One region of the Paenibacillus solisilvae genome, then DNA from elsewhere that is predicted to be linked to it. Evidence: riboswitches for the same ligand, from Rfam matches in the RefSeq annotation. Region 1 holds a riboswitch; each other region holds the start of a gene.

Region 1 (9,882 bases):
CGAAGCCAGATTCATAATATTCATGGCTTGCAGCTGCGGCATAGCAATAATAAACATCGCCGGAATGATCGCAAAATATTTGGCAATGTCGTTCGCGATGGAAAACGTCGTTAGGGCTCCGCGGGTGATCAGCAGTTGTTTACCAATAGAGATCACCGAGAGCAGCTTGGTCGGATCGGAATCAAGATCGATCATGTTGGCAGCTTCTTTTGCAGCCATCGTTCCTGAGTTCATCGCGAGCCCTACATCAGCCTGAGCAAGTGCAGGAGCGTCATTCGTGCCGTCGCCTGTCATAGCGACGAGTTTACCTTCTTGCTGTTCTTTTTTAATGGCTGCGATTTTATCTTCCGGCTTCGCCTCGGCAATAAACTCGTCTACACCGGCCTCAAGGGCAATAGTCGCTGCTGTAAGTGGATTATCTCCTGTACACATGACTGTCTTGATACCCATAGCCCGCAATTCGGCAAATCGTTCCTTCAAGCCCGGTTTTACCGTATCCTTGAGGTAAATAACGCCATAAATTCGACCGCCTACTGCTACAGCAAGCGGAGTGCCTCCGGCTTTTGCGATTCGGCTGGTTATCGTCTCCAAATCATTAGGAATTTTGCCGCCCAAAGCAGCCGCATATTTTTTGATCGCATCAACCGCACCTTTGCGGACTTGTATGCCACCCGCTAAATTAAGACCAGACATACGCGTGTCAGCTGAGAACTCAACCACTTCCGCTCCATCATACGCTTCGGCTTGCCACGTCTCACCAAGTTTATTGGCAAGCTCCACAATAGAGCGTCCTTCAGGCGTTTCGTCTTTCACGGATGCTTGCAGAGCTGTAAAAATAATCTCTTTGGCGGCTGCGCCGTTTACAGGTACAAACTCCGAAGCCATCCGATTCCCGAATGTGATCGTCCCCGTTTTATCGAGAATCATGGTATCAATGTCACCAGCAGCCTCAACAGCCTTACCCGACATGGCAAGCACGTTAAACTGTGTCACACGATCCATGCCAGCGATACCAATTGCTGATAAGAGACCGCCGATTGTCGTCGGAATGAGACAGACGAGCAGCGCGATCAGTGTGGAAATCTCCAATTTCACATCCAAATACTGTGCCATCGGTACCATGGTCATAATGACGATTAAGAAAATCAGTGTCAAAACAGCAAGCAGCGTTGTTAAAGCAATTTCATTCGGCGTTTTCTGCCGTTTGGCGCCTTCAACGAGAGCGATCATGCGATCCAAGAACGATTCGCCTGGATCGGTCGTCACTTTGACAACGATATAGTCAGAAGCTACCCGTGTACCGCCTGTTACCGAAGAAAAGTCGCCGCCTGCTTCCTTAATAACCGGGGCGGATTCACCTGTAATGGCTGATTCATCAATCGATGCTAAACCTTCAATGATTTCGCCGTCAGACGGGATGATCTCTCCAATTTCAATGCGAACCAAATCACCCTTACGCAGCGAAGTTGAAGACACTTCCTTATAAGAACCATCCTTTTGAACCAATCGAGCCTTCGTATCCGATTTCGTCTTCCGAAGGGAGTCCGCCTGTGCCTTACCCCGCCCTTCAGCCAATGCTTCTGCGAAGTTAGCAAACAGCAGCGTGAAGAGCAGGATCAAGAAAACAGTGATATTATAACCCCGGCCTACGTTCGTGGTGCCAAATAGATCAAGTGAAAGTGATAGAAGTAACGTAATGACCGTACCTACTTCGACAACAAACATAACCGGATTCTTAATCATGCTCAAAGGATTTAATTTTTTAAACGAATCAACGATAGCTTGATTCATAATTTCTTTTGTCATTGTTTTTTTACGTTCCACAGCCATTCAAATCCTCCCTCTCTACGCCTCACCTTATTGCGCCGCCAAATGTTCAGCAATCGGCCCCAATGCCAGCGCCGGGAAGAACGTTAGAGCACCGATAACTAGAATAATCATAATTAAAATCCCCATAAATAAAGGTGTATTCGTCCGAAGTGTACCTGACGTTACAGGAACTACACGCTTCACAGCAAGAGAACCGGCAATAGCCATCATCGCGATCATTGAAATGTAACGCCCAACCAGCATTACGATACCGATGCTCACGTTATAGAAGTTCGTATTGGCACTTAAACCACCAAATGCAGAGCCATTATTAGCCGCACCCGAAGTGAAAGCATAAAGCACTTCAGAAAGCCCGTGAAGTCCTTGATTGGATATCGAAGCAATGGATTCGGGACGTGACAACGCCAGAGCCGTCGGTGCCAAAATGATGAGCGGATGAATCAGAATGGCGATGGCAGCTAATTTCACTTCTTTGCCTTCGATCTTTTTCCCCAAAAACTCAGGCGTACGACCAACCATAAGTCCACAAATGAATACCGATAAAATGAGGTAAAGTAAGCCATTTAATAAACCGACCCCTTTGCCGCCAAACACATTGTTCAGCATCATTTCTGCAAAAGGAACGATGCTTCCGAGCGGTGTTAGCGATTCATGCATCGCATTGACGCTGCCGGTTGTTGCAGCAGTGGTTACTGCTGTAAATAGAGCCGTCTCGGACAGTCCGAATCTGACTTCCTTGCCTTCCATGTTGCCATGCACGCCCATTGCATCTAACGCAGGAACACCGCGATACTCCGCATAGAAAACTGTAGCGACCATCACTAAGAAGATCATTCCCATTGCGGCAAATAGGGTCCAACCCTGCTTTTTATTCTTAATCATTAGACCGAATGCGTACACCAGAGATGTAGGCAGCAGCATCATACAAATAATATGGATGAGATTGGACAGGGGTGTCGGATTCTCAAAAGGATGCGCAGCATTTGTACCGAACCATCCGCCACCGTTCGTGCCTATATGCTTAATTGATTCCAGCGAAGCAACTAACCCGCGCGTAATGGTTTGCTTGGCTCCATCAAGCGTTGAAGCTTCCACGGCTCCCAGCAAGGTTTGCGGAATACCTTGAAAGACTAAAAATAGGGCAATAATGAAGCTAAGCGGCAGAAATACGCGTGTAATCGCCCTGGTCATATCTACGTAAAAGTTTCCGAGATTATCTTGACGGCCAACCAACCCGCGGATAAAAGCTACCGCCACAGCGAATCCGGTTGCAGCCGATGTAAACATCGGGAAGGTAATGGCCACCATCTGAGAGAAGTAAGACAATGTATTTTCACCGCTGTATGCTTGCCAATTCGTATTGGTAATAAAGGAAACAGCCGTATTAAAAGCTAAAGCAGGCGGCATATTACCAATACCATCCGGATTTAGAGGCAGAAATTTTTGAAGACGAAATACAAGATAAATCAGAAGCATCATAACAAAATTGACTAACAAAACGGATCCTAAATACTTCTTCCAGCCCATCGCTTCATCTTCTCGCACACCCATTATGCGATAGGTTACACGCTCAAATGGAGCAAAAACACGATCAAGACCACTCTTTTCATGCCCAAATACTTTCACCAAGTAACTACCCACAGGCTTAACCAAAAGCATGATAATGACCAGTGTGATGACTACTTGTAACAATCCCATACCCATAGCCAGTTCTCCCCTTGCATACTTAAGTTCAATTGCTGCAATTAAAATTTCTCTGGCTTCACTAATACAAAACCGAGATACACCACAATGGCACATGCAATCAGTCCAATAACAATCATGAGGTTGCCTCCTATAAGTCTTATCAAAAACTTCGAAAGCATCATTTACGCTTTTTCGCAATATTTAGAAAATCCCCAAAACGCCAGAAATGATACGGCGAATAAAAAGACCATGGTTACATCGTTGTTCATAACACACCTCCTTCAACTCAGGGCAGAACCTATATGTCGTTATTAAAGGATGGCAGCAGAAACCTGACATCCCCATTTTTAGAATAAATGACATAGTCAGCGCCCAGCCCTTTGTAAATTAATCTTGGATTGAAGCTTTGGGTGACGACATAAATGGGCTTGGAAGTCCAGCTGCGGCATATCTGGATAACCCGGCAGCATAATGGCAGGCTCTCCTCGAACAGAATTACGTTTCCGATCGGATACTCGGGAATGGCCGCTGTTCCCGGTTCCGACGTATTCACTTGGATAATTTGTTTCACACCTCGCCCTTCTAGCCTGAGTCTTTCCATCTTGTTGTTGATTAATGCAATAAAAGGTAACCCACTCAACTTTGCTTGCTGCATAAAGTCATCGCCTGCCTTGGTCGGCGCAGCTATCAGCAAAAAATCACTTTGCATGAGGAACACCGCCCTCCTTCCCTGAGCTATTGTAACGCCGAACCGTATAAAAAGGGGGTAAAGAATCTATAGCAACTGTATAAAAAAAACATAAAAATGCTTTATCCTAGAAAGTGATATAGGCTTGAGAATGGTCAAATAAATAAGTGCGATCCAATAGGAAGCTTAGTTCTTGTTTGCCTGCAGATGAGTATTCAAATTTTCCAGCTAGATCCGTTAAAGCCGATTCAATTAAATGGGTTCTTACGTCTCCCCATGCCTCTTGTTTCTGATGAACGTAATGCAAACCTTCCGTAAGGGTGAGGCCTTTGATCCGCTGAAAAACAGATGCCCATTGAACGAAATCCCCCTTCAAGCTCCCGCATGGAATGACGAACTCCCCTAAACCGCATGTTCCGAGATTTGTTGAGATCGTAAGTATGCCGCAATGACAATCGGCGCCATGTCCAGGCATCAGCTTATCTGATAGCTCACAGTCAAATTGAAAACATTCAATTCGGGTGACCTTACATTCCTTGGTACATTCATCAGCTTCTTTTAATAGAGACAGGGGTTGGTGCATAATAGATTCACTCTCCTCAATTTTTGGAAAACAAAAAGAAGCCTACGAGCAGAGAATCTCTGCTCCCGGGCTTCTTTGCAGCGTCAATAAACGAGCTGTTCAAGGCACGATCGAAGGTGGTTCTCTCCCAATACGCTTACGAGGTTAGCTGTCGGATTCGGGCTTGGAAGTGCCCTACCTCGGCAAGCAGCGCTTGCTCTGGATTCACCCCGAGAACCGTTTTTTACATTCAAACGGCTTTTGGTTGGTTCCCCCGTTCCCCTTGCGGGGACTCAACGTTTTGATTCCTGATGTGAAGTTGTTGCACCGAATGTTACGCTTTCTAGCAAGGGTTGTAAAACGCTGTGGAGAGACTTATTTCGGTTTTTTTTACTTATTTTTCGAGATGAAAGCGGATCCAATTAGAGAACACATTCATTTTCAATATAAATGCTTAGGCTTACTTCCGTTTTAGTCATTTGTAGTGCCCTTCCGATTTTTCAACGACTTTTTTGATGAATGAGAGGGTAAGCATTTTTATTTTATTTTTATAGGTTTGTAATAGATTCTTTACCTCCTTTTTATGCGGTTCAACGTTAAAATTAATCCGTAGAGCATCCAGCAAAGCGTTTTTTTGAGCCGATTCGCAATACCGACCAAAGAGTCAAAAGGAGAATTATCATGGCTTCCTTAGCATCGTCACACGGCAGCAGGCAACTAGTTGTCCTAATCAGGCTCAAGCTCTGTAAGCATTGAAGCGATAAAGGCATGCGCAGCTGCGGTCAAAGGCAATTTTTTCAGCTTGGCAATGCCGACTCTCCGAGAGGGGATCGGCTGCTCTAATTCGATTTCATAGAGATCATGGTGAAGAAGCTCTGCCTTAATAAAATTCTTGATCACGCAAGCGATTCCGAGCCCGGTCCGGGTGAACTCTACCAATAAATCAATACTCCCAAGCTCGATTTCCGGGTTTATCCTCACCCCCTGTTTCTTCGCAACCCCATCGATATAAGCCCGAGTAACGCTTCCTTTCTCCAGCAAAATGATAGGATATTCCATCAGCTCCCCCCAAGAGACCGGACGCTCCGACAAGTGCTTGAATTCCGGCCCTGCTATGAAGCAATCTTCGATGACAAGCGTTTCCTGGACTTCAATATCCGGATCCGTGACAGGTAAATTCACGATTCCAAGATCGATTCTGCCCTGCTTCAGCAATGCCAGCGTCTCCAGCGTGGTGCGGTTCGTGACCTGGATTTTGATAGCGGGGTACTTGTCGTGGAAAGCAGCCAGATACGGCAGCAGATAGTGCCTGGAAAGCGTATCGCCTGCCCCGATTTTGATGTCGCCGCCCAGAAGCTGATGCATGTCAGCTATTTTCCGCTCGCCATTTTCAATAAAATGATACGCCTGCTCAATATAAGGAAAGAGAGCCTCGCCCTCAGCTGTCAGCTTGACCCCCTTTGAAGTCCGGAAGAATAATTGCCCGCCAAGCTTCGATTCCAGCTGCTTTAACGTATGCGTAACCGCGGGCTGAGTAATGAATAACGCCTCTGCCGCTGTGGATAAACTCCCGGTGACAGCTGTGTAATAAAAAACGCGATACCAATCCAAGTTCTCCGCCATCCATTAACCACCTTTATATGAGGTATAACTATTATTCATTTTATTAATGACATTTAAGCGAATTATAATGGAGTTATCAAAAGATTTCCAATAGAAAGGACGAATGACATGACAATAACAGCTATTGTGGGTGCGAACTGGGGAGATGAGGGCAAGGGCAAAATAACGGATGCTCTGGCAGGGAATGCGCGCTATGTCGTCCGGTATCAGGGCGGCAGCAACGCCGGTCATACCATTATTAATGAGTATGGGAAGTTCGCGCTTCACCTGCTGCCCTCCGGCGTCTTTTATCCGGAGACTACGAATGTGATCGGCACGGGAGTCGCCCTCAATATGGAGGACCTGTTCAGCGAATGGGACAGCTTGCTGGCCAGAGGTGTTCCAGAACCGAATTTACGCGTATCCGATCGCGCCCAGCTGCTGCTTCCTTATCATAAGCTGTTCGATGTGCTTGAGGAGGAGCGTCTCGGGGAGCATCAATTCGGCTCAACCCGGTCAGGAATAGCGCCATTCTATGCGGATAAAGCCGCCAAGCTCGGTATTCAGGTAGCCGATCTATACGTGGAGCGGCGTCTTAGAGAACGGCTGAAAGCTTCGCTGGCAGCGAAGAACGTGCTGCTCGAGCATTTATACGACAGGCCTCCAATTGATGCTGATGAGCTCGTAGACGGTCTGCTCGAAGCTGGCAAACGGCTTCATCCCTATGTATGCGATACCTCGCAGCTCCTTCAGGATGCGCTGCGAAGAGGAGATTCTGTCCTTGTCGAAGGACAGCTCGGCGCTCTGAGAGATCCCGATCACGGCATCTATCCCTACTCCACTTCATCTTCCACGCTTGCTGGTTACGCTTCGGTTGGGGCGGGCGTTCCCCCGCATGCCATCAATCGCATCATTGCCGTAACGAAGGCTTATTCCAGCGCTGTCGGTGAAGGTCCCTTTGTTTCTCAAATTGAAGGTGATGAGGCCGCTGAGCTGCGGAGGCTTGGAGGAGATGCGGGAGAATTCGGGGTGACAACAGGCCGTCCAAGACGCATGGGGTGGTTCGATGCAGCCGCAACCGCATATGGCTGCCAGCTGCAAGGCGCGACCGAGGCTGCTTTGACCAACCTGGATGTACTTGGCTACCTGGCGTCTATTCCGGTTTGCACCGCCTATGAGATAGAGGGTGCCCGTGTTACCCGATTCCCGGCGACTCCAGAGCTTGCGAAAGCAAAGCCGATTCTGGAGATGCTGCCTGGCTGGCTGGAGGATATTTCGCATATTCGACAGTTTGACGAGCTTCCGCCGAATGCGCAGCACTATGTCCGTTATATCGAGGAAAGAATCGGGGTGCCCGTCCGCTGGATTTCAGTCGGTCCAAGACGGGAGCAGCTCATTGAAAGATGACAGCCGGAGGCTTAGACCCTTGTAACGCCTTCCAAGCGTTCGTCAATATTCATATAATCGCAGGATAACCATTCAACGTTTGCGAGGCTCATTCGTTCAGTCGCCGCATAAGCTGGAGTGCTCCCGAATAAAAAAGCCGTGTTTGACGCGGGTTCAGTTGAATCCTTCTATTCCGCCGCCGGAAGCGTGAACGTGAACGACACGCCTCCCCGTTCATTGTGCGCCTCGAAACGGCTGCCGTGCAATTCGAGAATTTGCTTCACGATGGCGAGCCCGATACCGGTTCCGCCGCTTTCACGGGTGCGCGCTTTGTCGACACGGTAAAATTGGCCCCATATGCGCGGGAGCTCCTCCTCCGGGATCGGCTCTCCTTCATTATGGACGCAGAAGCGCCATTCGCCGCCGTCCCGGGAGTAGAACAAAGCCAGAAGCATGATGAGTTTTCCCGTCAACAAAGCTGCGCTTAAAGCCGGGCTCGAGCAGACGAAGCAAATCTTAGAGGGTAAAGGCAGCGGCGAAGGCAAGGGAGCGAAAATCATGTTAAGGGGTCCGGACGGCGAAACCACTCAACCTACGCTAACCGAAGAGGACCTGAGCAAGCTGTCGGACCTGATCCCTTCTGTCGGCAAGTACAGCAACCAGGATCCGAAAGTGCTCATCATGATCACCGAGGAATCCGAAGCTTATTTCTCCGGCAGCAAATCGGCCGATGCCGTCGCCAAATCGCTTGGCAACCGGTTGAACACGTATCTAAACGAATAGCTGCATGCACGACATGGCTGCTCCCGCGGCAAGTTGATCAGAAATCTTCGCGGGGCAGCCTATTTTTGGGATGTCTCCAGCCGGAGCTTACACCCTTGTAACACCTTCCAGGCGTTCATCACTATCCATATAATCACCGGATAACCATTCAAAGTTTACGAGGCCTATTCGTTCGGCTGCTGCATAAGCGGGAGTGCTCTCGAAGATGAAATCGATGTCTGCCGGATACAGCAGTTCTTTAAGTTCATCAAGAGCCGCTCCCGTTGATTGTGACAGCTGTTCGAGATTCAGTTTACTGTCATCAATGACCAGATCTTCATTCCAATCACAGGAATACTGGCTCAGACAGCTTTGGCCTGCCCAGAGGCCGAATCCCCACCCGTGATCCTCCGCATACTCGTAATGGAAGAGCAGACCTGTGTTCGCTTCGAACAAAGAAGGCACAGACTGATATGTACCTCCATCTATAACGAAGGTAACCCAGCCGTTTGTTACTGGAAACACATACCCGCCGACCTTTGCACGGTTAAGAAGCTCTATCACTTCCTGCTGATTATCCGATTTCAGGTGATAGCTTTCGCTAAATTCACTCATGTTCATACGCTCCCTATATTTATCGTCTTGATTGATCCTTTAATCATTCTTCTCATGCCTTCTTCATTCCTTCTTCCTTACAGTTTACACCCTGGCAGCTCTCGTATAAAATGGTAAAAAACGATAAACCGGAGGTGCTGACGATGAGCGCTAGACCGCAGCAAAATGAATTTGCCCCGTATTTTGGCCAATATATTAATCTCGTACCTGATGGCAGCATTATCGGGCTGCTGACTGATCATCTAAGTGAAACGGTCACCCTGCTCGGGCAATTAACGGAAGAGCAAGCGGACTACCGATATGCGGAGGGCAAATGGAGCATTAAAGAGGTTCTGGGTCATATTACGGATAATGAGCGGATCTGGTCTTACCGGATGCTGCGCATCGCGCGCGGGGACCAATACAATTGTGTGAGCTATGATGAGAATCAGTTTGTCGCCGAAGCTGCATTTAACCTTCAGCCAATCAGCAGCCTGATAGAGGAATTCACCTTGGTAAGACGCTCTACGATCCTGCTGCTAAAGGGCCTGAAGGAAGAAGCCTGGTATCGGAAGGGTACATTGTATGACACGAAGCTGACCGTAAATGCGGCCGCCTATGTTATTGCCGGCCATGAGAAGCATCACCGCAATATATTAGAATCGAGATATGGGCTCGGCAGAAGCTAATCAACCGCATGATTGGCAGAACGATACCTTGTTCGCAATCGACCGCACGATTGGCGGAGCGATACTGTGTTCGCAGTCAAACC
Region 2 (9,882 bases), on a different contig from region 1:
TATTATTGGCTCGCTTTGCTGGTCTTCCCCCTCGTGGAAGAGTGCTTGATTTATGTACAGGCAATGGAGTCATACCTATTCTGATGACGACACGCACCAATGCAATTATTGACGGTGTTGAAATACAACCGCGTTTAGCTGACATGGCACGCCGCAGTGTTGAGGCTAACGAGCTTGAAGAGCAGGTTCATATTTATGAAGGGGATCTTCGCAATTTCCATGAACAGGTTGGCCGTGGAATCTATGATGCTGTTACCGTTAATCCGCCTTATATGCCGGCAGGTTCGGGCGATCAGAACGAAAATGAGCATTTTGCCATGGCCAGGCATGAACGAAATGGCGGTTTAGATGATATTGTAGCGGCATGTGCAAGGCTTGTCCGAACCGGGGGGCGGGTATCCATGGTTCATCGCCCCTCAAGATTAATTGAAATTATGGAATCACTGCGTAAATGGAAGCTCGAGCCCAAACGAATCCGGTTTGTACATCCTCATGCTGAGGCGGAAGCCAATATGGTCTTAATTGAAGCAGCAAGAGATGGGAAGCCAGAGGTTCGGCTGCTTCCGCCGCTCATCGTCTATAATGAACAAAGACAATATAATGAAGAGCTCATGAATATGTACTACGGAGATAGACGTCCGGAAATGAGGGAAACATCATCATGAATGTTCAACAAAGTTTCAAGACATCGGCAAACGGGGAAGGAACGAACAATAGAGGAACGTTATATTTGGTCGGCACACCGATTGGCAATCTAGAGGACATCACCTTTAGAGCAATTCGTACTTTAAAAGAAGTAGACCTTATTGCCGCCGAGGATACACGCCAAACCCGTAAGCTGCTTACTCATTTTGAGATTTCGACACGGCTTGTCAGTTATCATGAGCATAATAAAGATGCAAGCGGCAGTGAGCTGCTTCGTCTGCTCGAAGAAGGCCAGTCTATTGCATTAGTCAGTGATGCCGGACTTCCAGCCATATCTGACCCGGGAGCAGATTTGGTCGCAGATGCTGCCAAGAGATCGATAGCGGTTGTTCCCATTCCGGGAGCCAATGCCGCTTTATCTGCGCTCATCGTATCCGGTCTGCCGACCGACCGTTTCCTGTTTGTCGGCTTTCCCCCGCGTGACCGAAAGCCTCTAAACATCTGGCTGGATCGTCTCTACAAAGAGAATGCAACAATAATATGTTATGAGTCGCCTCACCGAGTGGCGAAGACGTTAACCGCGATGCTTGAGAGGTGGGGAAATCGGCCGATCGCAATGATACGGGAGCTGACCAAGCGCCATGAAGAAGTTGTAAGAGGTCTGCTATCTGAATGTCAGGAGTGGCTTAAAGAACATCCGCCGCTTGGCGAATATTGCCTGGTTATTTCGGGAATTAGTACGGAGGAAGAACAGGAATTAAAGGATAATGACATTCCATGGTGGGCGGAACTTGCGCTTGAGGAACATGTCAACCGGTATGAATTGGAGACAGGGGATCGTAAAGAAGCAATTAAACGTGCTGCACTCGACAGAGGATTGCCGAAGCGGGATGTCTATAATGAAATTATGAGGAAATAAATGGACAAAAAAAGGCCTTCCTGATAAATTCTGGATCAGGAAGGCATCAAGGAGTATATAAAAGGTTAGAATTAGCATAGTTGGTAAATTGATTATAACCTAAATATTCCGATTTGTCTCTTATTTTGTTACAGGAGTTGGCATTTCGGATAAACATACGTTACAAACGATTTTACCTTTGAAATAAACAACGTTCTCAGCATTACCGCAGAAGATACAAGCAGGCTCGTATTTCTTCAGCATGATGCGCTCTCCGTCCACGTAAATCTCCAGCGCATCCTTCTCGCCAATACCTAGTGTACGACGTAATTCAATTGGAATAACAACCCGTCCCAGTTCGTCTACTTTCCTTACAATTCCTGTTGATTTCATCATGATCTATCAGTGCTCCTCTCATATTATGAATTCGTCATAATCCGACAAAGTTCTATCATTTCTTGTTTCTATAGTACCAACGTTTCCCATAAGTGTCAACCACGATTTATCGTGAGATAATGCTCATAATGCTTGCTAGAGCTATAGGGTCAAGGAATATTGCCGGCGATGACCGTACGACAATCGCTTGAGTTTTGGAAATAAATTTACGACATAATTCGACAATGATTATTATTTTTGTCGAATTATTGAACGAAGGAGAGAATCGTATATGATGAATCCGCATGTATTGGAAGAAGAGAAAGTTTTCAAAGATCCAATTCATAAATACATTTATGTGCAGGATCAAATGATTTGGGATCTCATTAACACAAGAGAGTTTCAACGGCTTCGGCGAATACGTCAGTTAGGAACATCCTACTTGACTTTCCATGGTGCCGAGCATAGCCGGTTCTCTCATTCATTGGGTGTGTATGAAATCACTCGAAAAATCATTTCACAATTTGAGCGCGGAGGCTACAGTGACTGGCCGAGAGAAGAGAGAATGGTAGCTCTTTGTGCTGCTCTGCTTCATGATATCGGACATGGTCCATTTTCTCATTCTATAGAAGAAGTTTTTGACACCAATCATGAAGATTGGACTTGTCGAATTCTGCTTGAATCTACAGAAATTAATCAGATTCTTCATAACTATGATCCATCGTTCCCTGAACGAATTGCAGCAGTTATCCGCAAAACATACGATAAACCAATCGTCATCAGCCTTGTATCCAGTCAAATGGATGCTGACCGTATGGACTACTTGCTCCGGGATGCATACTATACGGGTGTTAATTATGGAACGTTTGATCTTGATCGTATTTTACGTGTTCTCAGGCCGCATCAAGAACGCATCGTAGTGAAGGAAAGCGGCATGCACGCGGTTGAAGATTATTTAATGTCCCGCTATCAAATGTATTGGCAGGTTTATTTCCATCCGGTTACCCGGAGTTCAGAAATAATACTAAGACAAATATTTCGTAGAGCGAAAGAGCTTTATGGGGGTAATTATACATTTTCTTGGATGATTAAACCTTTTCAGGACTTATTTGAAGGTACATTGGATGTAAAGTCCTATACCTTGCTCGATGAAGCTCTTGTACAGACCGTGTTTTCGCAGTGGATGAACGAATCTGATGAATTATTATCTGATCTATGTGAAAGATTTCTCAATCGTAGGTTGTATAAATATGTAACCTTAGACGATGCAGAAGAAGGGCTTTGGGATGAAATCAGTGACCAATTTCTCTCGATAGGCCTTCGTCCTGATTACCATCTGGAAATCGACTTTCCTTATGATTTGCCTTATGATGTATACCGTTCAGGTTCTCCAGCATCTTCACACGGAAAAGAGGAGAAACCTCCAATTCTGCTGCTTGATAAGGAGAATCGGCTGTCCGAAATATCGGAGAGATCCGATATCATTCGTTCCATTACAGGCCTGCATCAGGGTAAGTATCATTTATATTACCCGGAAGAGCCTCTAATTGAATCAGCACACAAGCTGAAGCCGCATATTCGCGAATTATTTGGTTTATTGTAGAAAGGAGTTTGCAATTACTTATGTTAATCGACACACATACACATTTAGATGCGCATCAATTCGACGAAGACCGCGCAGAAGTCATCGAAAGAGCGCGGGCTGCAGGTGTACATAAGCTCGTTAATATCGGCTTTAACCGAGAGACGATACCGACAACGATGGCATTAGCTGAACAATATGAGTTTATCTATGCGGCGGTTGGCTGGCATCCCGTTGACAGCATTGACATGCTGCCGGGAGATTTAGAATGGATCGCATCCCTATGCGATCATCCCAAAGTGGTTGCAATTGGTGAGATTGGGCTTGATTATCATTGGGATACGTCACCTAAGGATGTGCAGCAGCGTGTTTTTCGCCAGCAGATCCAATTGGCCAAGCAGAAGCGCAAGCCGATCGTCATTCATAACCGGGATGCACATGAGGATGTTGTCCGTATATTAAAAGAAGAGGACGCGAAAGATGTCGGCGGCATTATGCATTGTTACTCGGGCAGCTGGGAGACGGCTAAGAAATGCTTGGACATGAACTTCTATATTTCATTTGGCGGACCGGTCACGTTTAAGAATGCCAGGGTCCCAAAAGAAGTGCTTTCAAAAGTTCCGCTCGACCGTATTCTTATCGAAACAGACGCGCCTTATTTGGCCCCTCATCCGCATCGCGGAAAACGAAATGAATCTGCTTTCGTCCGTCTTGTAGCAGAAACTGCAGCTGAAATTACAGGCAAATCTGTGGCCGAAATTGCGAAAATAACGACTGAAAATGCACTGAAATGTTTTGGTATTCGATGAAAAACGATATGAAAGCAAGGATTTGGGAGTATACAAGTGAAAAAACTAATCTTTAATCAATAAATTGATTGTTTTTCACGTGATTTTCCTTAAAATTCGTTAAAATCGTCATTAATCTCTTCTTTACAATGTGGAGTAAAAGACGGTATCATTCATCTCAGAGCTTATAACTTTTCCAAATAAACGCTTAATCTCCGTGATCCGGAGAGCGGGGGAACCAAATATTGAAACAGTTTGTATCAAAGCTGGAGTAGATGTTGTTGAATTCTTCTAGGGGTGAATTTCGCGAACACGCAGGAGCAGTATACTGGTGTCAGAACGAATAGGGCGACTCTCTTTGCCCGAATCCGACAGCTAACCTCGCAAGCGTAAATAAGAGAGATCTTCCTCGTGTATTTAATCCATGCTACCTGATTTTATGGGAAGCCACGAAACAGATCCTCTGTCGTCGGCTTCTTTTTGTTTGAATAATGCGTAATCTGACGACATAGGGTGTATCATGGAGGAGGACACTGGGAAGATAGAACTGCGTGCCTGCACGCTAAATTCTATAGTCGCGTCTAGGGTCTTATGTAACACTATGGCGGCGGGGCTATGTAGGGAGGACCGAAGAAGTGGGAGCACTCCAGCTTAAGGATACCCATGGTAAACGATCATCCAGCATGTCTTTCGCATTGCGATGGAAGCATGAGAACGTGCGTTTAATTGTACTAAGCGCTCTGATCTCAATCGCTATGACTTTCATGTTTCTGGTGTTGTTGTACGGAACGGCTGACAAGCACGTCTCCGTAGTATTGAATGGACGAGAAAGCATTGTTTCGACAAAACAATGGGTCCTTCAACGCCTACTGGATGAACAAGCCATCACGATTGGAACTTATGATAAAGTTTCGATGCCGCTTAACAGCGGTGTCAAAGACGGTGACCGCATCATTATCGATCAAGCGGTACCTCTTGTAGTGAAGGCAGACGGCAAGGAAAGAACGTTGTACACGACAGAAAGAACGGTACAGGCGGCGATCGATCAAGCTAATATATCGGTACGCAGCCAAGATAAAATAATGCCTCCTTTGAATACCGCTGTTGAGCCGAATATGAAGGTTTCCGTTACTCGGATCGATAAGAAGTATTCAGAGAATGCATTCAAAGTTCCCTTCTCGATTGTGAAGAAGGAAGACCCTAAGCTTGCAAAGGGTAAGGAAAAGCTTGTACAAACCGGTAAAGAGGGTATGGTCATAAAACGGTTTGAGAGTGTTTTTGCAGATGGTGTTCTGGTTTCCCAGACGCTGGTCACCAAACTTACGCATTCGCCATCAGTGAATCAGGTCGTTGCTGTAGGCACGTTGAAGGAAGAGCCGAAGGTGACCGTATTATCGGCAAAAACAGCAAGTGTTACTACATTGACCAAACGCGGCGTGAAATTCAGCGCTAAGAAGGTTATCAAGAACGTAACGCTAACTGCTTATTCTGCAGGTGTTCAATCGACTGGGAAGAGTAAGAGCCACCCCGAATACGGCATTACAGCATCGGGCTCACGCGTTCAAGAAGGACGTACGATTGCGGTTGATCCGAGGATCATACCGATCGGCTGGTGGGTGTATATTGAAGGGATCGGCTTCCGTCGTGCCGAAGATACGGGAAGTGCGATCAAAGGCAATAAAGTTGACGTTTATTTCGATAGTGAATCATATGCTGAAAAGTTCGGGTTGAAGCGGGGATATACCATCTACGTGCTCGGTCCTAAGAAACCGGAATCACTTTAGCAGATAGGCTGTGATTTATTCATATCGTAATTTGAACGTAAATATGCCATCATAAGAAGAGGCGATGCCTCTTCTTTTTGTATGTTTGTCTGAAGGGAAGGAATGGACTTCCATGATTAAAGAAATCATTGTAGTAGAAGGCAAGGATGATACCGTCGCCATCAAACGGGCGGTTGAAGCAGAGACGATAGAGACCGGCGGATCAGCCATCGGACAGGCGGTTTTGAAACGTGTCGAACTTGCCCAGCAGCGGCGAGGTGTTATTATTTTCACCGACCCTGACCATGCAGGTGAACGTATCCGCAAAATTGTGGCTCAGCGTGTCCCTGGCTGCAAGCATGCTTTTCTCCCACAGGAGGATGCGCTTTATAAAGGCGACATTGGGGTCGAGAATGCTTCCCCGGAAGCGATTCAAAGGGCGCTTGCCAATGTGCGTACGGAAGTTATAGAAGGAAGCGCTGGCGACGCTGAAATTACAGGTGAGGATCTTATGCGGGCAGGACTGCTCGTTCATCCAAGTGCGGCGGACAGACGATTGCGGATGGGTAATCTGCTTGGCATCGGTTATGCGAACGGCAAACAGTTTTTTAAGCGATGCTCCATGTTTCGCATCACGCGTGAGGAATTCGATCTGGCGCTTGAACAGATGGAGCGGGAGACCGAAGGAGGCACTCCATGAGTGAAGGGCTGAAGGTGCATGCCAATGTGGCGACACCTAAACAAACGAACGACATTATCAAGAAATACGGATTTAAATTCAAGAAAAGTCTTGGTCAGAACTTCCTGATTGATCAAAATATATTGAAAAATATCGTAGCTGCAGCTGAGCTCGATGAAACTAAAGGTGCGCTGGAGATTGGTCCGGGAATTGGGGCTCTGACGCAGGAGCTTGCTCAGGCAGCAGGACAAGTAACAGCTGTTGAAATCGATAACCGGCTCATTCCTATTCTGCGTGATGTGCTCTCAGGAGTGCCTAACGTTCATGTGGAACATGGAGATGTGCTCAAGTTAAATCTTAAAGAACTCATTGATGCCCGTTTTAAAGGATTGACAGGTGTTAGTGTAGTCGCCAATTTGCCTTATTACGTCACGACACCGATCCTAATGAAGCTTCTGGAAGAGAAGCTTCCGCTTGAACATATCGTGGTTATGATTCAAAAGGAAGTCGCTCAACGCATGGCGGCAAAGCCAGGCGGCAAGGAATATGGCAGCTTAAGCGTTGCGGTTCAGTACTATTGTATACCTGAGCTTGTGTGCATAGTGCCGCATACGGTGTTTATTCCTCAGCCTAATGTAGATTCAGCGGTCATTAAACTGTCTCTGAGGGACAAGCCAGCTGTAGACGTAAAAGATGAAGGTCATTTCTTCCGTACGGTTCAGGCTTGCTTTGCGCAGCGCAGAAAGACGATTGCTAACAACCTTACGGCCTACGTGGGTAAAACCAACCGCGAGCGCCTCGGACCGCTCCTTGAGAGCTGCGGCATAGATCCGACCAGACGCGGTGAGACGCTTTCCTTGGATGAATTTGCGGCGCTTAGCCGAGCATTAATTGAAGCGGGTCTCCCCGGGTGAAAAATATTGACCAAAGAAATTTGAAGCTGTTTCAGCGCTCAACGGTTATTGCCGTGATGGCGTTGCACAGCTTTTTTCTGCTTTCTGCAGATTAATATCCTCTCAAGTATAAGTAACCATTTATTTGCAGGCCGAATAAATGAATTTTGAAACGCACCAAATGCCCTGTCCGCCCATAGGATAAACGAAGAGGTGATTTGCCCATGAAGCAAGGGGACCTGGTCGTCCGCAAATCGTATGGCGGGGACGTCCTTTTTCGTGTTGCAATAATGAATGAGCAATCTGCTATACTAAAGGGTACGGACTATCGGCTGCTTGCAGACGCGCCGATTCCTGATTTGTCGGTCGTTCCCGATCCTGAATTCACAGGGGCGGCAAGGCAGGTTCGGATCAAAGTAAACGAGTCCATGCAGCGGGTACAGGAGCAGCGGGATAAACAGGTAGCGCACAACGAAAGTCCACTGCGGAGGGCAATGAACCAAAGTCAGCCGTATTTTGAAGTACCCGGTAAAGTGCTTCATCTTGATGGAGACGGGAATTACATGAAAAAAAGCATGCAGTTATACACTCAGATGCGCGTTCCTGCTCATGGACTTCACGTGCATGAATCCCAAATGGCTGATGTCGTATACCGTCTGCTGCCGCAAATCAAGCCTGACATTATCGTCATAACCGGCCATGATGGAGTATTGAAAACAAGGAATGAGGGAGATTTACAAAGCTTGTCCAGCTACAAGAACTCTCAAAACTTCGTCAATGCCGTACACGTGGCCCGTGAATACGAGAAGAACAGAGATGGACTTATCGTTGTTGCTGGCGCTTGTCAGTCCCATTATGAGGCGCTTCTAAAGTCTGGGGCTAATTTTGCCAGCTCACCAGGCCGCGTGCTGATTCATGCCTTAGATCCTGTTTATGTTGCAATTAAAGCGAGTTATACGTCGATTAGGGAGACCATTAACTTAGCGGATGTCATTCACGGTACCATTAGCGGGATTGATGGTGTGGGTGGAATTGAAACTTTAGGGATGTATCGCGTCGGATTGCCAAAACCGCAAACATTAACGGGTGTGAAGTCAACCGTATAATATGCCTCGTCCTGGGCAAATTATACACAGTTCCTGAAAAATAGGTTTTTGTTTGTTGACAATCCGTTAACTTCGCTGTTATAATTATAATTTTTTGACAAACCACCTCCTTTTGGTTATAATGGACAAGGAAAGAGGTGGTAGTGGACAATGGCAAAAAATGCGCTATTGGAGATCAAACGCAGTTTGGAAGCCCATGTCGGCGCCAAAATACGTCTTCGGGCTAATGGTGGTCGCCGAAAGACTGTCGAACGCACCGGAGTGTTAGAAGAAATCTACCCTTCTGTATTTATTGTCAAGCTTGACCAGGAGCAGCATGCGTTTAAGCGTGTCTCCTACAGCTACGCGGATATTTTGACCGAATCGGTTGAAGTAATGGTCGATAGTGATGACGGTCAAGTGCGCATTACGTATATGCAATAAAAGCAAGTTTAAGCCATATGTTACAAGCACGGTCAATAATTGATCGTGCTTTTTTTCTGTCTGCAGAATGACTGCGTCCTGCTTTCGCATTGAAATGGGCTGGTGCATGAACTTAGCAGCGGAGAGCATACTACATTTAACTTACGATGCTAAGGAGGTTCATCTCATGAGTCGCAAACGGAGAAGCTTTATGAGCGAACAGTTGAAGAATGAGTTAGCGAAGGACTTAGGGATCTATGAAACGGTGCAGCGTGAAGGTTGGGGAGGTATTAAAGCGAAGGATGCCGGTAATATGGTGAAGAGAGCGATTCAGATCGCCGAAGAGGCAGCCGCTAAGCAGTATGAGCAAACCAAGCAGCATACACAGACACAAGCGTACGCGCAGCAGCAGCCTCGGTACCCGCAGCAGCAGGCACAATCCCAGTTCAGTACGACGGCAGCGTCGCATCAGGTACAGCAGCCGGCCGCTTATCGGCAGCCGCAGGTACAGCCTATGGCCGCTCGGGCACCGGTTTCTTCTGTTTCGGCAATCCCGCCTTATATGGCGCAAACAGGTCAATCCCAGCAGCACGCTCAATATCAGCAATAACAAAGTCATTCGGCGGTTGTCATAAATGGATAACAAAGGTTAAAAGGCTAAGATGATGAGACCGGGTTAATCGGCATCTCAGAGGTCATCTTAGCTTTTCTTATGACCTTTTGTTATAATATGTGAAGTTTAATGATAACG
Region 3 (9,882 bases), on a different contig from region 1:
ATACGATTAAACAGCTTAAGCAGCTCAAGCAGCTCGGCGTGCGAATCTCGATGGATGATTTTGGGACGGGATACTCCTCGCTGGGAAGTCTGGATGAACTGCCGATCGATGCCTTGAAGATTGACCGATTATTTATCCGGCAAAGTGATTTGACCTCCAAGCAAGCCATTATTAGCGCTATTATTACGATAGCAGGGCAGTTGAATTTGGAGGTCATCGCCGAAGGCGTGGAAACAGAGGAGCAAATGAGCTTCCTGAAGTCGCGCGGCTGCCGTGTCATGCAGGGTTATTATTACGGGAAGCCGATGAATGCCAAGGACATTGAGAAGTGGCTGGAGCAGCCCGATAACTCGAAGCAAATCAAGCAAATACAACTGTCGGATCAATGAGGATGCGCCGTATGACGGCAGATGAGTTAGATGGATTTAGTCATAAGGATTTCGAGAGGCTCATGATCGAGCAGCAGGCATCCGGCATCAAGGTAGCCTAATTTTCTGTAAAAGTGCTGAGCCTCTTCACTCGCCAAGGTAGAGGTCATGACGCGCTTACAGCCTTTTTCCTTCATTTCATTCTCCCACCATAAAACGACTTTTGTTCCAATGCCTTTGCCCCGGCAGCGTTCATCCATCCAAATCATATTCATAAAAGGCGTGTTGTCCCAGAAATATCCAAACCTCATAAAACCGAGATAGATCCCTTCTTGGTCACGGATGATGGCTATTTCTTTTTCTGTTATTTTCCTGCCAATTAAGTCCGACATTATATGGTGATCCTGCTTGGCGATGTAGTCAAAATCCAGCTCCGTTGCGTAGTCAATTTCATTAGGGTAACCGCTCCTTTTAAGAACAATATAACGAAGTGAAGTCCCTGAAGATAGCAGCAGACCGATCAGGGTTATTTGCTGCGCAAAAAGCCTGCTGAGCAGTCTCTCAGGCGAGCTATATGCATTTATGCCACATAGACTTTGCATAGAACGAATCACACGATTCCTGATCGGTTTATCCTCTATATACGGCTTCCTCTTTCTTTCTCCCACCTTTATTGGAGCTGACTTGGCCACAGCACGAGACTGCGGTTATCCCGCTCTGCGCCGATGGCCAGCAGGGGGTTAGCCGCGGTGGATTCGATGACAGGCTCCCCGTTCCAAAATTCGATTTTGATCTTGCTGAGGTGCTGCTGCCGGAGTACGGTACCGAAAATATGTTTGAGACGCTTCTGATGATCTGTACCCGGGGCATCCTTATGCGCGGCAGCGGGATTGATTTCCACGATTTTACGCCCCTTATTCTCGATCCAAAAGCGCCACTCCCCTTGGTATAACACCAAATAGTTGCCGCTCTTGCGCGAGAAGGATGCACCTGCCGCGGATGGCCAGTCGATGGCCAGCCCATAGGGATTGGCCGGATCGACAGCGGCAACCAGCGTAACGGCTTCTTCGTCTTGGCCTGGAAAAGGCTGACGCACCGCGGCAATTTGCTCGCGCCGCGCAAACTGAAGCGTCGGTACGCCGCGGAGAAATAACCCTCTTGTAACGACCCCCCAATGCTCCAGCTGCTTAAGAACAGGAAGCAGCTCCTCCCAGCTGAAGGGAGACAGCTGGGCGATCAAATCCTTGGACAGAATGTCGTAGCTGTCCAGCAAATGCTGCGTCCAGTGAAGCGCAGATTCCGGCAGATCCGTCTGCTTCAATCCGGCAAAAGCAGAAGCCGCTGCGGAGACCGCACCACCGGCTGCGGTTGGTTCCTCCCTCTCGCCGGACCTGGACGGATGCTCATCAAGCGATCCCGTCCAATACCATCGTCCAAGCCCGGATCCGGTCCTGGCCAGCTGTTTGCCTTTGGTTGCCAGCTGCAGCCGGAGCGGTGCGAACTGATCGTTCGAGACGCGGCCTTCCCAGATAAGATCGAGCAGGTCGGTCAGCAGCTCGGACGGCAGCTTGCCATAGTCGCGGCTCAGCCTGGTGAGGAAGCTTGCGCCTCCTTCTTGGAGAAGCTTGAGCAGCGCAGGATGCTTGGAAGCGGCCCCCTCTAATGAACGGTTAATATAAGGCGAGTAGAGGGGTTTCGAATCGGTAAGGAAGAAGGCGATTTTGCCTTCCTTCTCACTCTCTTCCTTACGGCCCAGCCAGATGACCTCGCCCGAGGCGCACAGCAGATCCAGATCCTCCTTGCGGTAACCCGTCAATCTGGCGGGGAAGACGATGGACTCCCAGTGCGATGCGGGCAAATAAAAGCCCTGCAGCTTGCCGATAATCGTCCGCAGTCCGTCAATTCCGCTCAGCTGCGTACCGGGTAGTGCATGCTGAAGCATCGACATATGGGCGCACCAACGGATCGGCTCGATCGGCTCGGCCTGCTTGCGGGCTTGCTCAATGGTAAGACGGATAAGCCGCTTCGCTACATTCCGGCTGGTCCAGATCCGTTCGTCATCATTTGCGGCGAACGGGGCCTGCTCAATGCGGTCCAAATCAAGCAGCAGCTGAATAATACGCCCGGCAACGGCAGCTGTAACAAAAGGATAGCGGCTGCAAAGCTCATCTTCGGTAAAGGAAAGCCGGTGCTCCGCGAACCGCCCGGCAACAAAGGCAATTGCGCTGTCCTTCGCGGGAAAATCCTCATACATCTCTTGTTCATCCACGCATATCCATCTCCCTGAATACCGCTCCTTCTGAAGCTGAACCACCCGTTCCTGCTGCTGAAGGGCAATGAGCCAGGAGTGGACATCTTCTCCCGCAATGCCGGCCAATTCCTCCGTGCTCAAATCCCCCCGATGCTTAAGCAGTGTATAGAGTTCATTGGCAGTTGCAGGGGGAGCGCTGCCGATCTCCAGCCGCTCTGCTTCCTTGCGTGCAATAACTGGGTCGATAGCCTGTCTCACCGCCTCCACGCTAAACAGCTCGCTTGCAGCCGATTTACTAAGGCTCATAAGCTGGAGCTGTGTGGTCTCGCTTAAGCCGTCGCCCTCATAAAGCTGAGCGGTGGCATAATCAGATAAGAACTGGACGGCAAATGGAGAGGGGGTCTTCGTTTCCTTCACGACGATCTCGATCTGGCCGGAGGAGACCGCCTCAAGCACCTGCTTCAGGCCGCTTGAATCCATAAACTGGTGCAGGCATTCCCGCATCGCTTCATGCAAATAGGGAAAATGCTCCGCATAGGGAAGGGCCTGCTTCAGAAGCTCTTCGGAGCGGAACCGCTTCTGCCACATTGGCGTTCTCGTGAAGCTGCGGGATAACAGCAGCGAGGTTTCCGCAATGCGGCGGAAGGCAACGCCGAGCAGCGGTGATCCGGTAATCGCTTCTGTAAGCAGCGGTTCCACGCTGCCTGGCGTAATATGCCACAGCGTCTGCAGCCAAGAGGCGTCCCAGTCGGGAATAACGAGATCAATGCCGTTATCCTTGGCATTTCCGAACATTTTATAAGGCAGAGCATCAAACTGCCGCTCAATCGCAAGCAGCCATGACCGGTTCACCCGCCTTCCGAACGGATTGTGAATAATGACATGGGTATGATTCATGAGGTCCTGATAATGCTCGATAACGATACGCTTGTCAGTCGGCAGGCCAATTGCCCGGTGCTGCGCCTCTACAAGCTCGATGAGTGCTTCGGAAGCGACCCGATCAACCCCGTAATCGGCATCCAGCCAATCCGAGGCGGCTTGCTCCGTCTGCTTGGAGGGGACTTCTCCGCCGGATTGACCGGCGGTTAATCCGAGCTTATCGGAGAGCTGACTCAAGAACCGCCCGAGCTTGCGGCCAAGCTCATAGCTGCGTCCGCCGGGCTCGGCATTCCAAAAAGGGATTTCGCTGAAGCGGTTCGGCGCTTCCTTCACATATACACGGTCGTTCTCGATGCTGCTGATCATCCATGAGCTGGTTCCGAGCTGGAACACATCGCCGACGCGGCTTTCCCCGATGTATTCCTCATCGAGTTCTCCAAGGTGGATGCGGCTCTGTGCATGGTGAACGGGATAGGCTGAGGTTTGCGGGATGGTGCCCGCGCCTGTAACGGCTGCCATCGCGGTGTTGGCTCTCTTCGACAGCAGGCCGCTCTTGCGGTCCCACTCGATAAGCGGTCTGGCAAAAGGGTAAAAGCCAGCCAGTACCTTCAGCGCTGCATCCAGGCGTTCCCGGGGAAAACGCCGGTAACATTCACTGCGAAGCAGCCGTGCATAAAGCTCGTCTGCGGTGATCGTTTCAGCTGCAGCCATTGCGGTTATCTGCTGTGACAGCACGTCCAGCGGCTCATGCGGCAGTGTGATCTCTTCGATATCACGAAGCGCAATGCTGCGGCATAAAACGGCCGATTCGGGCAAGTCGCCCCGGTGGCGGGCGACGATGAAGCCGCGGCTGACGTCGCCCACGGCATGGCCCGCGCGCCCGATGCGCTGGATACCGGCAGCGGCCGCCTTCGGCGAGTCCACTTGAATGACCACATCGATGTGACCGACATCGATGCCAAGCTCCAGGGAAGAGGTGGCGACCAAGCAGCGCAGCTCGCCTGCTTTGAGCATGCGCTCGACCTCAAGCCGGCGCTCGCGGGACAAGCTGCCATGGTGGGCGCGCGCCATTTCGCCGCCCGCATGCTCATTTAAGCGCAGGACGAGCCGCTCACACAGGCGGCGGCTGTTTACGAACAGCAGCGCAGACCGGCAGCCGTCCATCAGCTGCATGAGCCGCTCGACAATCGGCACCCACACGCCTTCACGCGTCATAGCGGGCTTGCTGAGGTCAGGCATGGTGACGCGAACCTGGATGTTCTTGTTCATGGCACTCTCCACAATTTCGACCGGGCGGGGGGAATAGCCTAGTGGATGGGGCTGCTGCTGGCCGCCCGCTTGAGGAGGCGTCGAGGATGCTGAACCGGAATCCCAGCCTCCCAAGAACAGGGCGACGCGTTCGAGCGGTTTCTGCGTGGCCGATACACCGATTCGCTGGACCGGCTGCTCAGCCAGTGCGGTTAAACGCTCAAGTGTGAGCGACAGATGGGCGCCCCGTTTATCACCGGCCAGACTGTGAATTTCATCAACAATGACGGTTTCCACCGTTTGGAGCATCTTGCGTCCTTTATCCGAGGTAAGCAGCAGGTACAGGGATTCGGGTGTCGTGACGAGTACGTCCGGCGGCCGCCTTAGCATTTTGGCACGTTCATGGGAAGGGGTATCTCCCGTCCGCACAGCAGAACGGATGCCAGGCCAATCGGGCATGGATTGGGATTGCAGGGGAGCTTGGGAGGAATGACGCTCGAGCGCTTCAATAAACCCAACCAGATGATACTGGATGTCATTGTTCAGCGCCTTCAGCGGGGTGACGTAGAGTACACGCACACCCGGTGTCCAGGTGCGGCTGCGGTGCTGAGCGGCAGTAATTTTGTCATTGGCCAGCTTATCCAGGCAGGGCAGCAATGCGGCTAGTGTTTTGCCTGAACCGGTAGGCGCGGCAATTAAGGTATGCCGGTTATCCCTGATCGAGGCCCATGCTTCAAGCTGGACGGGCGTCGGGTCGCCGAAGGTTTCGAAGAACCAGCCGGCGAGCGTGGGATGGAAGGCGGCTAGGGCCGGAGAAAGCCGTGAGGACATGATTCAACAGCTCCTTTATATGGGTGAGAGATGTATCGGAATGGGTGAGGCCGGCTGTACGCAATACGAAGGGACAGGAACGACCCTCTTGTGGTTTATTATACCTGTTTCTGGTCAGTTTGCGAGCGGAGCGGCATAGGTATAGAACAAGATACACAGCAGCAGGAATGCATCACACGGGAGGTAGGCTATGGTGGGATTGAAGGAGAGCTTGGATCAGAGATGGAGCGAGTGGAAGCGGGTCGAATATGCCGTGACCAAGACATTAGCAGGCAGAAACGTGCTTCGCGTTTCCGGGCCGCGAACGCCGCGGATTACGACACCGGCTGTCAAAATGGTGCGTTCATCCGAGCTGACGAGCGTTGCGGGCTCTTTTGAAGCGGGGCTTGCGTGCTTTTGCTTAGGAGAGCTTGCGCCTGATGAGAGGTCCGCTTTCCTGGAAGCTTGGCATGATCGCCTGCGTACGGGAGCTACGGTCGTGATTGCAGACCGCCGCGGTGAAGGCTGCGGGACTGCATATGAGCTCCATGAACTGCTCAACCCGCTCGGTGTGCAGCTCGATGTCCAGATCGGACGCGCCTTCTGGTGGGCCCGCTACCAACTGCGCCCGCAGTCTGATCATGAAAAGCGGAAATCGGGCATTCCCAATCCTCATCGCGGAGGTGCATGAACCGATAATAGGCTGCCGCCCTTAAGTATGGGCGGCAGCCTATTATAATTCCGCGGCGTTTAATCGCCTCAAATGCGCGCAAATGGTTTGAACAGAGGTCTTTTCGGTGTATATAAATACAAGGAGCACACTCTGCCCTTCTATTGTCTAAGCCGGCGCACAAAATAATAAAGCCGCAGGCATTCGTCCCAAAAGGGACGAGCACCTGCGGCCCACCTGCACATCGCGGCAGCGATGCGGAGCAGTTTTTAATCGGAGTCGCCTCCGCCGTCCAGCTCATCAGACGGGTCATCTGCATATTTCTCGTAACTGGTTTGGCTCATAACACGGCGCGCAGTAACATAACGTTTAACGTAGTAGGAGTCACTGAGTGCGCTGATTGTTACGCCTTTGCTGGAGGATGCATGTGCAAACTTGCCGTCTCCAACATAAATGCCTACGTGGGAAATACTTTTGCCGTTCGTATTGAAGAATACGAGATCGCCAGCAATCAAATCGCTCTTCGCGACTTTTTTGCCTAGACCTGCTTGCGACCGGGAAGCGTGCGGGATGGAGACGCCGAGTTTATTAAACACGTACATCGTAAATCCAGAACAATCGAATCCTCTTGTGGTCGTGCCGGCTGTTGCATAAGGTGTTCCGATTAGATCGGTAACGACGCCGTCCAGCTTGGAGTCTGCAAAAACGCTCCCGGCTTGGAAAACAAGCAACATCGCTAAACCGATCAGTGCTGCAGAGATCTTTTTCAAAACAGGAAACTCCTTCCGGTGCCTACGAGGTTAGCTGTGGGGTTCGGTTGAAGGCTCCCTATGATCGCCTCTGGCGTCCGTGCTAGCGGACGTCGGGATCAATTCACCCAAAATGGTTCCCCCGTTTCCCAATGGCGGGAATTCGGCAAATTTTTCATTCTGGCTACTTATTCGTGTTTTTCCACGATTATCCTTCCAAGTTCACAACTTGTTCACAAATTAGAATTCTAAGAGTGAAACTTTTTGACAAGATCATTCGTTATACGGGCTGCAATTACAGAGGAAGCGATCCAATTCCACTACAATCTGCTTGCGGGAAATCACTATGCTTGTCTGATTATGAAGTGAAAGGGGCGGAAGAGCAGGATATGTTGTTTCGCTGAATTGAGCGTAGTCGCAAAGACACCCATCAAAAATCCCTGCCCCTTGCTCAAGCAAAGGAACAGGGATTTTATTGCGCGTTCAGTCCTATGAAGGAATACCTATTACGGCTTGAATGGCTCATACATAATCCAGAAATCGATACCGGCCACATAACCGCTCGGGTTAGCGGTCCCTTGAGGCGTCTTCGTTGATTTCTCCAGCAGCGATTGAAGGGTCGACGCATAGGTTTCGATCTGTTTGGGCGGGATCGGCGATTTTGAACTCGGCCACATACAGGTCAGGTGTCTCCATCGACCACAGCTGGTTTGCTTTTTTTATTTAATTGGATGAGCTTATGGGGATAGATTACAAGTGGATGAGATGGAAATTGAAGCATTAGAAGAATCAGGGGTTATAAAGAGGTAAGCGATAAAGCCGTAGAATTTGCAATCCAATCAAAAAATATATTTATTTCTTTCTCATGGTATATATCCATACGGCTAGCTGCAGAGAAACGGCATCTTGGAACAATTGCGGATTATAGCCTGTATCCTCTTTGATTTTCTTGATGCGGTAAATCAGCGAATTACGATGAATATACATCGCTTTTGCCGTCTCGCTGATGTTGAGATTGTTTGCAAAGAAACATTCCAGAGTCTCTACCATCTTATCGGGCATCTGCTGCAGTATGCGTTCGAGATATTGCTGCTTAATGCGAGCATCGACCCTTTCAATAAGCGCTTTCGTTTCAATCTCCGCATAAGCAATAAGTTTCTGTTCTCCGTTTCCGAGCAGCAAGGAGATTTCGGATTCTTCAAGGGAATAGCGGATCAATGCAGGGTTTTTAACGGAAGACCCAAGTCCGATCCGGAATGCGATATTCATTCGCTGCAGCAAGTCCATGGCCTGATTTAACTTTCTTTTGAAAACTCCCTCCGTGATCCCCAGTGCGAGAAGGAATAAACGGTTCACGTTCAAAGATCCGATCATGACGCGTTTTTCATTAAAGATTTCTTCGAGCTTTCGAATCAATTCTCGATTCATCAGGGGTCGATCGGAATTGTCGATCTCCAGCAGTCCAACCTGGCAGGGGGTCCCTACTTTCATGCCGAGCAGGTTGAGTCTTTGTTTTACCGTTTCAAGGTTAGGCTCCTCCTGGACCCATTCATCGAAGATGAGTTCTTTCAATCGGTGCCTCCACTCTTCCTGTGCAGTCAAGAAAGACTGGTTTATCATCATTTCGGTGATCATCTTAACCAGTGCGCCAAACTCTTCAATTTCCTCCGGGTTTCCGGTAATGCCAATTACGCCGATCATCTGACCCTGGAATTGAATCGGCAAATTAATTCCCGGCAGAGCCCCTTTCCAGTGCTGCTTATTCTTTTTCGTTACGGTAATCGGTTTTCCGGTGCGCAGTACGTCCAATGCTCCTTCATGAAGCTGGTTGATCCGATCCGGGTCTCCCGACGCGATAATGGTTCCGTCATGGTCCATAATATTAATATTCCGATTTAATCGGGTCATCGTTTGTTTAATAATTTCACCAGCAATTTCTTTCGTTAACATAATATAGGTAAACATCCTTATATTGTAGAATTTATATTATTATTTATGCACAGAAAATGATCCTGATTTCAATAGAATTTTTGTTTATTATAACCGATGTGTGGGAGGAGTTAAATAAAATATAATTAATCTATAGAAATGGAAAGCGGTTTCAAGGAGATGAAAGTGCAATGAAGGTTGTGATCGCACCCGATTCATTCAAAGGGAGCTTGTCGGCTTTGGAAGCGTCTGAAGCCATTGAAAGAGGAATAAGGAAAGTCATGCCGGAAGCGAGTACGGTTTTAGTGCCGGTTGCAGACGGTGGAGAAGGGACGATGGACAGCTTGGTTTCCGCAACAGGCGGAAGAAGGATGGAGGTGATAGTAACAGGACCGCTTGCATCTCCGGTTCAGGCATCATATGGCATACTTGGCGATAACAAAACTTGCGTCATTGAAATGGCCAGCGCTTCGGGCTTGTATTTGATCCGAGCGGAGCAGCGGAATCCGATGCTAACGACGACATTCGGCACTGGACAATTAATTAAACATGCGTTGGATGAAGGGTGCCGACAGTTTATTCTTGCCATTGGCGGAAGCGCTACTAACGATGGAGGCATCGGTATGCTTCAGGCGCTCGGGATGAGATTGTTGGATGCCGAGGGAAACGACGTCGGTTTTGGAGGAGGCGAGCTGCGCCGAATTGTGGAGCTGGACGTTCGGAACTTTGACCCGAGGGTGGCTGAAGCTGATTTTCTGATTGCATCCGATGTTCAAAATCCGTTAATCGGACCGCAAGGGGCATCTCACGTATTCGGCCCTCAAAAAGGGGCAACCGAAGAAATGGCGAACAAGTTAGACGAATATGTAAGGCATTGGGCTGATCTGATCGAAAGAAAAACGGGAATTCATTTGCACGACAGACCGGGAGCGGGTGCTGCTGGTGGAATCGGCGGAGCATTCCAGGCGTTCTTTCCAA

What was found. Region 1 has a riboswitch for cyclic di-AMP ahead of ACFPYJ_RS30990 (hypothetical protein). Riboswitches for the same ligand answer to the same signal wherever they lie in the genome.
Region 2: linked by a shared signal. The riboswitch ahead of ACFPYJ_RS07010 (3D domain-containing protein) and the one ahead of ACFPYJ_RS30990 (hypothetical protein) in region 1 are both predicted to bind cyclic di-AMP.
Region 3: linked by a shared signal. The riboswitch ahead of ACFPYJ_RS19745 (C40 family peptidase) and the one ahead of ACFPYJ_RS30990 (hypothetical protein) in region 1 are both predicted to bind cyclic di-AMP.

What each region holds. Positions count from the first base shown of each region.
Region 1 covers NZ_JBHSOW010000127.1:630-10,511, reverse strand. Annotated here, with positions in the region: gene kdpB (potassium-transporting ATPase subunit KdpB) at 1-1,830, opposite strand, end outside; gene kdpA (potassium-transporting ATPase subunit KdpA) at 1,858-3,528, opposite strand; gene ACFPYJ_RS30995 (hypothetical protein) at 3,815-4,225, opposite strand; gene ACFPYJ_RS30990 (hypothetical protein) at 4,332-4,787, opposite strand; cyclic di-AMP (ydaO/yuaA leader) riboswitch at 4,905-5,075, opposite strand; gene ACFPYJ_RS30985 (LysR family transcriptional regulator) at 5,493-6,389, opposite strand; gene ACFPYJ_RS30980 (adenylosuccinate synthase) at 6,498-7,775, shown strand; gene ACFPYJ_RS30975 (sensor histidine kinase) at 7,943-8,209, opposite strand; gene ACFPYJ_RS30970 (hypothetical protein) at 8,208-8,537, shown strand; gene ACFPYJ_RS30965 (hypothetical protein) at 8,625-9,131, opposite strand; gene ACFPYJ_RS30960 (DinB family protein) at 9,275-9,799, shown strand; gene ACFPYJ_RS30955 (hypothetical protein) at 9,808-9,882, shown strand, end outside.
Region 2 covers NZ_JBHSOW010000027.1:7,239-17,120, forward strand. Annotated here, with positions in the region: gene ACFPYJ_RS06985 (tRNA1(Val) (adenine(37)-N6)-methyltransferase) at 1-665, shown strand, start outside; gene rsmI (16S rRNA (cytidine(1402)-2'-O)-methyltransferase) at 662-1,564, shown strand; gene ACFPYJ_RS06995 (AbrB/MazE/SpoVT family DNA-binding domain-containing protein) at 1,685-1,939, opposite strand; gene ACFPYJ_RS07000 (HD domain-containing protein) at 2,211-3,521, shown strand; gene ACFPYJ_RS07005 (TatD family hydrolase) at 3,542-4,309, shown strand; cyclic di-AMP (ydaO/yuaA leader) riboswitch at 4,484-4,693, shown strand; gene ACFPYJ_RS07010 (3D domain-containing protein) at 4,924-6,072, shown strand; gene rnmV (ribonuclease M5) at 6,185-6,751, shown strand; gene rsmA (16S rRNA (adenine(1518)-N(6)/adenine(1519)-N(6))-dimethyltransferase RsmA) at 6,748-7,644, shown strand; gene yabG (sporulation peptidase YabG) at 7,848-8,729, shown strand; gene veg (biofilm formation stimulator Veg) at 8,880-9,152, shown strand; partial or broken gene ACFPYJ_RS07035 (small, acid-soluble spore protein, alpha/beta type) at 9,319-9,492, shown strand.
Region 3 covers NZ_JBHSOW010000071.1:39,178-49,059, reverse strand. Annotated here, with positions in the region: gene ACFPYJ_RS19765 (putative bifunctional diguanylate cyclase/phosphodiesterase) at 1-389, shown strand, start outside; gene ACFPYJ_RS19760 (GNAT family N-acetyltransferase) at 416-970, opposite strand; gene ACFPYJ_RS19755 (DEAD/DEAH box helicase) at 1,039-5,577, opposite strand; gene ACFPYJ_RS19750 (hypothetical protein) at 5,768-6,247, shown strand; gene ACFPYJ_RS19745 (C40 family peptidase) at 6,496-6,996, opposite strand; cyclic di-AMP (ydaO/yuaA leader) riboswitch at 7,001-7,154, opposite strand; gene ACFPYJ_RS19740 (hypothetical protein) at 7,482-7,652, opposite strand; gene ACFPYJ_RS19735 (CdaR family transcriptional regulator) at 7,828-8,925, opposite strand; gene ACFPYJ_RS19730 (glycerate kinase) at 9,096-9,882, shown strand, end outside.